Linked DNA regions of Mesorhizobium japonicum MAFF 303099. The main gene of each other region encodes a partner of the protein of the gene in region 2 in a complex. Links are inferred from orthologs where the notes say so. Each region holds a gene or a part of one and is shown on either strand. Other genes may lie near its edges.

Evidence for each region.
Region 1: the proteins of MAFF_RS30455 (region 2) and xseA are in contact, whole or in part, in a cryo-EM structure (PDB 8TXR), measured with the Escherichia coli proteins. The link is inferred for Mesorhizobium japonicum MAFF 303099 from one-to-one orthologs.

Annotation. Positions count from the first base shown.
Region 1 is NC_002678.2:5,672,995-5,676,261, forward strand. Bases 131-3,078 are described here. They hold xseA (exodeoxyribonuclease VII large subunit), read right to left. Parts: upstream 2,414-3,078; coding sequence 848-2,413; downstream 131-847. Other genes in these bases: MAFF_RS28155 (P1 family peptidase), read right to left, coding at 131-845; MAFF_RS28165 (LysR substrate-binding domain-containing protein), read right to left, coding at 2,465-3,078. In the rest of the region: more of MAFF_RS28155, read right to left, coding at 1-130; more of MAFF_RS28165, read right to left, coding at 3,079-3,267. UniProt on the Escherichia coli protein: Bidirectionally degrades single-stranded DNA into large acid-insoluble oligonucleotides, which are then degraded further into small acid-soluble oligonucleotides.
Region 2 is NC_002678.2:6,170,633-6,173,845, reverse strand. The notes cover bases 295-3,188. They hold MAFF_RS30455 (exodeoxyribonuclease VII small subunit), read right to left. Parts: upstream 1,921-3,188; coding sequence 1,669-1,920; downstream 295-1,668. Other genes in these bases: MAFF_RS30450 (histone deacetylase family protein), read right to left, coding at 1,924-2,850; MAFF_RS30460 (DUF2277 domain-containing protein), read right to left, coding at 1,303-1,569; MAFF_RS30465 (pirin family protein), read right to left, coding at 342-1,262. Outside these bases: dxs (1-deoxy-D-xylulose-5-phosphate synthase), read right to left, coding at 1-240. UniProt on the Escherichia coli protein: Bidirectionally degrades single-stranded DNA into large acid-insoluble oligonucleotides, which are then degraded further into small acid-soluble oligonucleotides.

The DNA.
Region 1 (3,267 bases), 500 kb from region 2 along the record:
ACGCCCAGCGGCACCCGGCGTGCCAGCCGCTTCATCTGGTGCGGCAGGAACGGCGCATCGGTGGCGACAACGGCGATGATCGAACCCTTTTCGGCGCGTGGCGTGCCTTCGCGGATCGCGGGCTCCGTGAGTTCGGATCCGGCGCGCAGGCCACGAAGGGTAAAATTGCGCCGTTTGCCGAAATTCGACTGCACGAAGGCCCCGACCGTGTAGGAATTTCCCTGCCACCCAACGATGCGCGACGCCGTGCCCGAGCCGGCCTTGAAGCCGAAAGTGATCATGCCGGTGCCGCCGCCGACGCTGCCTTCCTCGATCGGGCCGCCGGTTGCGTCATCGAGTGCCTGGGCAACGTGATCGAAGGTTAAATGGTGGCCATTGATGTCGTTGAGAAACCCGTCATAGGTCTCCGCCGCCACCGGCAGGCCCCAGGCGCTGTCGACCGCGGTGGGCAGTACGCGTTGCATCCATCGCAGCGTGCCGTCACGCGAAACACCGCAGGAGTGCGTATTGGTGATGGTGATCGGGAAGTTGAAAGCGCCGGTTTCCTCGATGATGTGCGAGCCGGTCAGCTCGCCATTGCCGTTCTGGCTGAAAATACCGGCGAAGACCGGTATGGCCAAGTCGGCGAGCGGTCTTGGCAGGATCGCCGTGACGCCGGTGCGTACCGGCCCCTTGCCGACGATGAGCGGCCCGTCGCCTGAAATCAGCGTCGCATAGCCGACCGCGACGCCGGGTAGGTCGGTGATTGCGTTGAACGGCCCGGGCGTTCCGTCGAAGCCGATGCCGAAGCTTCGCGCGCGCGGTTTGCCGCTGGGCGTCGCCAGATGGTGCGGATTGTCGGTCATGGTCAGAACAGCGATCCCTGATTGCCGGGTTCTTTGGCCTTTGTTGATGGCTTGGCTGCCGGCTTTGGCCGCGCCGCACCGCTGGTCGCCACCGCATCCGCCGTGCCGTCGGCGAACTCCAGCGTAAGCGCCATCCCCGATACCACGTCGGCCGCCTGCTTGATGACGGCGCCGTCGGCATTCTTCACCAGCGCGAAGCCGCGCGCGAGCACGGCCTTGTGCGACAGCGTGGTCAGCAGGCGCTCGGCCTGGCTCAACTGGCCGCGCAGGCGTTCGAGCCGCAGCGAGATGACCCGATCTTGCCGCCTGGCGAGCGCCGCCAGCGTGTCGGCCTGCAGTTTCTGCCGGCGTGCGATCGGCGCCGGCGACAGCCGCGTCGCGGTACGCGCGAAGCGTGCGCGCCGTTCGCGCACAATGGCAAAGAACGCCGCCTGCGCGCGGGCGAGGTCACGCCCGGTCAGCGTGCGCGCCTCGTTGATGCGTCGCGACAGCGTAGCCGGCGTCAGCCTCTGGCCCTGGAGACGCGCCCGCTTGCGATCGACGCTGACGGACAGGCCACGACCGAGCCTGGATGTCGCCTCGTCGAGGCGTCGGCGCGGCAGCGCCAGCAATTGATCGGGTGAGGGCAGGGCGCGCGCCGCCGCGCGGGCGGCCTGCCGCTTGCGTTCGAAATTGCGCAACACCGCCGCCTTGAGCCGCGCGCCAAGGCTGGCCAGCGTCGCTTCGAGGTCAGCCTTCACCGGCACCGCGATTTCGGCGGCGCCCGTCGGGGTCGGCGCCCGCACATCCGCGACGAGGTCGATCAGCGTCCAGTCGGTCTCGTGGCCGACAGCGGAAATCACCGGAATGCCGGAGGCCGCAACGGCGCGGGCCAGCGCCTCGTCGTTGAAGCCCCACAGATCCTCCAGGCTGCCGCCGCCGCGCGCCACGATCAGGAGATCGGGGCGCTGGATGGAGCCATCCCAGGCCAGCGCGTTGAAGCCGGTGACGGCATTGGTCACTTCCGCACTCGCAGTATCGCCCTGCACGCGCACCGGCCAGACCAGCACATGCAGCGGAAAGCGGTCCTTGATGCGGTGGATGATGTCGCGGATGACCGACCCGGTCGGCGAGGTGACGACGCCGATTGTGCGCGGCATGAACGGCAACCGGCGTTTGCGGCCGGCATCGAAAAGCCCCTCCGCCTGCAGCCGGCGCTTGCGCTCTTCCAGCAGCGCCATCAGCGCGCCTGCGCCGGCAGGCTCCAGATTGTCGATGACGATCTGGTAGTTGGACTTGCCGGGGTAGGTGGTGAGCTTGCCGGTGGCGATCACCTCCATCCCTTCCTCGGGGCGGAATTTCAGCCGGCTCATCGTGCCCTTCCACACCACGGCATCGAGCCGTGCGCGGTCGTCCTTCAGTGCGAAATAGGCATGGCCGGAGGAATGCGGGCCGCGATAGCCCGAGATTTCGCCGCGCACCCGCACATTGCCGAAGACGTCCTCGACCGTGCGCTTCAGCGCGCCGGAAATCTCGCTCACCGTGTATTCGGTGGCGTTGGTGCGTGATTCGGATGCTGCTTCGCTCATCGGCCGATTGGGGGCTGGTTGGCGCCCCGCGTCAAGGCGCCACGATCCTTCCTACCAGCCCGGCAGGATCTGGTTCGCCTTGGTCCGCCTGATCTTGGCGTAGGCAAGTGCCGCGAAATCGAACGTCCCGGCCTCTTCGACGAGCGGCACCGAGATGTTGTCCAGGCTCTCCGAGATGTGGCGGGCGAGCGCATCGACGATCTCCGGCCGCGAGGTCTGGCCGCGCATGATGCCGATGCGGCAGTCGGGCAGGGCGCCGAAGCCGTCGGCTTCGCCCAGCACCCGCATGCCGGGCCTGAGCGCGCATTCCGGCAGCACCGAGATCGCCAGGCCTGACAGAACCGCGGCGGTGATGACGGTCGCCGAGAAGCTGGTGAACAGGATGCGATAGTCGCGGTTCTGCTGGTCCAGCACATCGACCGCGGCGCGCCGCCAGATGCAGTTCGGCCGGCCAAAGGCCATCGGCAGCGTCTCCTCTTCATGCGTCGCATGATTGGCCGAGGTGACCCACAGCAGCGGCTCGCGCCGCACCACTTCCGACTGGCCGCGCACATCATTGTGCGTCACCAGCGCCAGGTCGAGATTGCCGCGCTTGATGTGCTCGACCAGCCCCGGTGTCGGCTCGCAGATGACGGTCAGCTCGACGCGCGGATTGGAGCGGGTGAAGCGCGCCATGATCTCGGGCAGGAAGCGGTCGGCATAGTCGTCGGGTGTGCCGATGCGGATCGTGCCTTCAAGCCGCTGGTCGTCGAAGGCGGCGAGTGTTTCGCGGTTGAGGTAGAGCAGCCGTCTTGCGTAGGAGAGCAGCTTGTCGCCTTCCTCCGTCAGCCTGTTGCTGCGCCCCTCCTTCTCGA
Region 2 (3,213 bases):
CTGGTGGCCGACATCCCAGATCAGCCGGTCGTCCGGCGTGTTGAAGACGTAGTGCAGCGCCACCGTCAGTTCGACCACGCCGAGGCCGGCGCCGAGATGGCCGCCGGTGCGGGACACCGCGTCGACCAGTTCGAGGCGAAGCTCGGACGCCAGTTGCGGCAGCTCGCTCTCGTCAAGCGCGCGCAGATCCGCCGGGATGCGGACCTTGTCGAGAAGCGGCGTATGCGGCGTTGCGTTCACGGGAGCTCAGGCTTTCTGTTCAACGGCGAGATAGGCCGCCGGCCGGCGAAAGTAAATGCGTGTCGATGACGCGGATCAATCAGGTCCCCTCGCCGACTTCCTCAGCTTTCCGGCAGCGGGATGAACTCTTTCTCATCTCCAGGAACGATATCGAAGCGGCCCGTCTTCCATTCCTGCTTAGCCTGTTCGATGCGCTCCTTGGACGAGGAGACGAAATTCCACCAGATATAGCGCTGCGAGCCGAGCGAGGCGCCACCGAACAGCATGAAGTGCGCACCGGTTTGCGACGATATGATGATCTCATCACCGGGCCGGAACACCAGCAGCCGTTCAGCCGGGAAGACGTCGCCCGAAATCGCAACCTCGCCTTCTAGCGTGTAGATGGCGCGCTCTTCCGCATCGGCGGCAATCTTCACGCTGGCGCCAGGCGCCAGTCTGAGGTCGGCGTAAAGCGTCTCGGTGTCGGCCCGTACCGGGGAGCGCAACCCTTGAAAATCCCCGATGACGATGCGGCCGCGGACGCCTTCGGCATCGATCTCGGGCAACCGCAAGGCAGCGGTGTTCTCGAACACCGGCGCGACTTCCTCCTTGTTGTCAGGCAATGCCAGCCATGTCTGCAGGCCGGAGATCGACATCGGCGCGCCGCGCAATTCCTCCGGCGTGCGCTCGGAGTGCACGATGCCGCGGCCGGCGGTCATCAAATTCACGTCACCGGGCTGGATGACCATTTCGGTGCCGAGTGAATCGCGATGCCGGATCTTGCCGTCGAACAAATAGGTCACCGTCGACAACCCGATATGCGGATGCGGACGGACGTCAAGCGCCTGGCCCGCGCGCAGGATCGCCGGGCCCATGCGGTCGAAGAAGATGAAAGGCCCGACCAGCCGCCTTTTGGCGGTCGGCAGAGCGCGGCGCACCTCGAAGCCGCCAATGTCCTTGGCGTTCGGGATGACCATCAACTCGATCTGGTCGCTGGCAAAGGCGTCGCCGGCTTCAGGGTCTTTCCCGGGAAAGAAGCTCATGAACTCTCCTCGTCAGCGGTCGATGACCGCTCTGGCCGCATCAGGCAAAGCGGATCGCCGCCTTTGCCCGCAGTTTGGCCGCCACCTCTTCGCGATTGCGTGGATGCTGGTTGGTTTCGAGCGAATCGAGAAGCTCTCGCGCCGATGCCGCAATGGCTTCGACGGCGTGGTCAAACGCATGCTGGTTCTGTTTCGACGGCCGTGTCGTTCCGCTCAGCTTGCGGACGAACTGAAGGGCCGCGTCGCGGACTTCGTCATTGGTTGCCGGCGGATCAAAATTGAACAGGGTCTTGATGTTTCTGCACATCGCTTCCGTATCTCCTCTTGTCCTGGAGCCGTTTCAATCGGGACGAGCTTAATCCTCAACCACGATCGTGTCCAAAAACCGGTAAGGCTGTTCCGTGCCTCAATCCGCGTCCAGCGGCTCGGTTCCGACCGGCTTGCCGTCGCGCGACAGCCTGATCTTCTCGACCTTGTCCTCGGCGGCCTTCAGCAGCCGGTCGCAATGCGCCTTCAGCGCCTCGCCGCGCTCGTAGATGCGGATCGACTGGTCGAGCGGCACGTCGCCACGCTCCAGATCATCGACGATCTTCTCCAGCGCGTCGAGTGCCTGTTCGAAGCTCATCGCCTTGACGTCTTCGTTGGTTTCACCAGCCATCATTCATCCTTTCATCAGTCGCCCGACATGAGCGGCGACCGAAAATGCCAGTCCCTGCAGATCGTAGCCGCCCTCGAGCAGGCTGACGAGCCGGTTGCCGCTGTGGCGCGCGGCGCGCTGCATCAGCTGGCCGGTCGCCCAGTCGAAATCGTCCTCGGTCAGGTTGATCTCGGCCAGCGGGTCGCGGTGATGCGCGTCGAACCCGGCCGAGATGATGATCAGGTCGGGCGCGAAATTGTCGAGCGACGGCAGCACCCGCGACAGGAAGGCATCGCGAAACACCTCGCTGCCGGTCTGCGGCGCCAAGGGCGCGTTGACGATGTTGCCGGCGCCGGTCTCGGTCTTCGCGCCCGTGCCCGGATAGAGCGGCATCTGGTGCGTCGAGCAATAGAGCACCGAGGGATCGTCCCAGAAAATATCCTGCGTGCCGTTGCCGTGATGCACATCCCAGTCGACGACGGCGACACGCTCGGCGCCATGCTTGTTCTGCGCATAGCGCGCGGCAATCGCCGCTGTGTTGAAGAAGCAGAAGCCCATGGCCGTCGTCTTCTCGGCATGGTGGCCAGGCGGCCGCGCGGCAACGAAGACATTGTCGGCGCGGCCTGCGAAGACGTCGTCGACGGCCGCGTTGGCGGCGCCGATCGCGGCGATCACCGCCTGCCAGCTCTTCGGGCTGGCGGTGGTGTCGGCATCGATGCGGGCAATGCCCTCTTCGGGAATGGCGGCACGCACACGGGCGACGAAATCGGCGGGGTGCGCGTAGAGGATGGTGGCCTCGTCGCCCTCCGGCGCCTTGACGCGATCGAGCGCGGCAAAGGCCTCGTCGTCGAGCACGCGCTCGATGGCGCGCAAGCGGTCCGGCCGCTCGGGGTGACCGGGCGGTGTGATGTGTTCGAGGAAGATCGGATGCGTGTAGAGACGGGTTGTCATGCTCCCTATCTAGTGCCCCGGCGCCGCGATGGCCATGCATTGCAGCCTGATGACTGGGGAAAATCGCGCCTGCGTCCATTGGCGTCGCTGCGGGGATTGGCGCGGCCGCGGCTTCGGCGTAAGGTCGCCGCCACTGCCTGGTGCCCGCCGCAAGCGGGAGAATCGGGAACACGGTTGAACTCCGTGGCGTGCCCAACGCTGTAAGGGGGACCGCGCCGGTAAATGCCACTGTCGATGACGGGAAGGCACCGGACGCGGGTTGATCCCGAGCCAGAAGACCGGCCTGGCAGGCATCGTCATCCGCATGGTCAGGCGGACGACATTGATTGCAATCGCAAGGGGACGAGCGATGCCGGAACACAT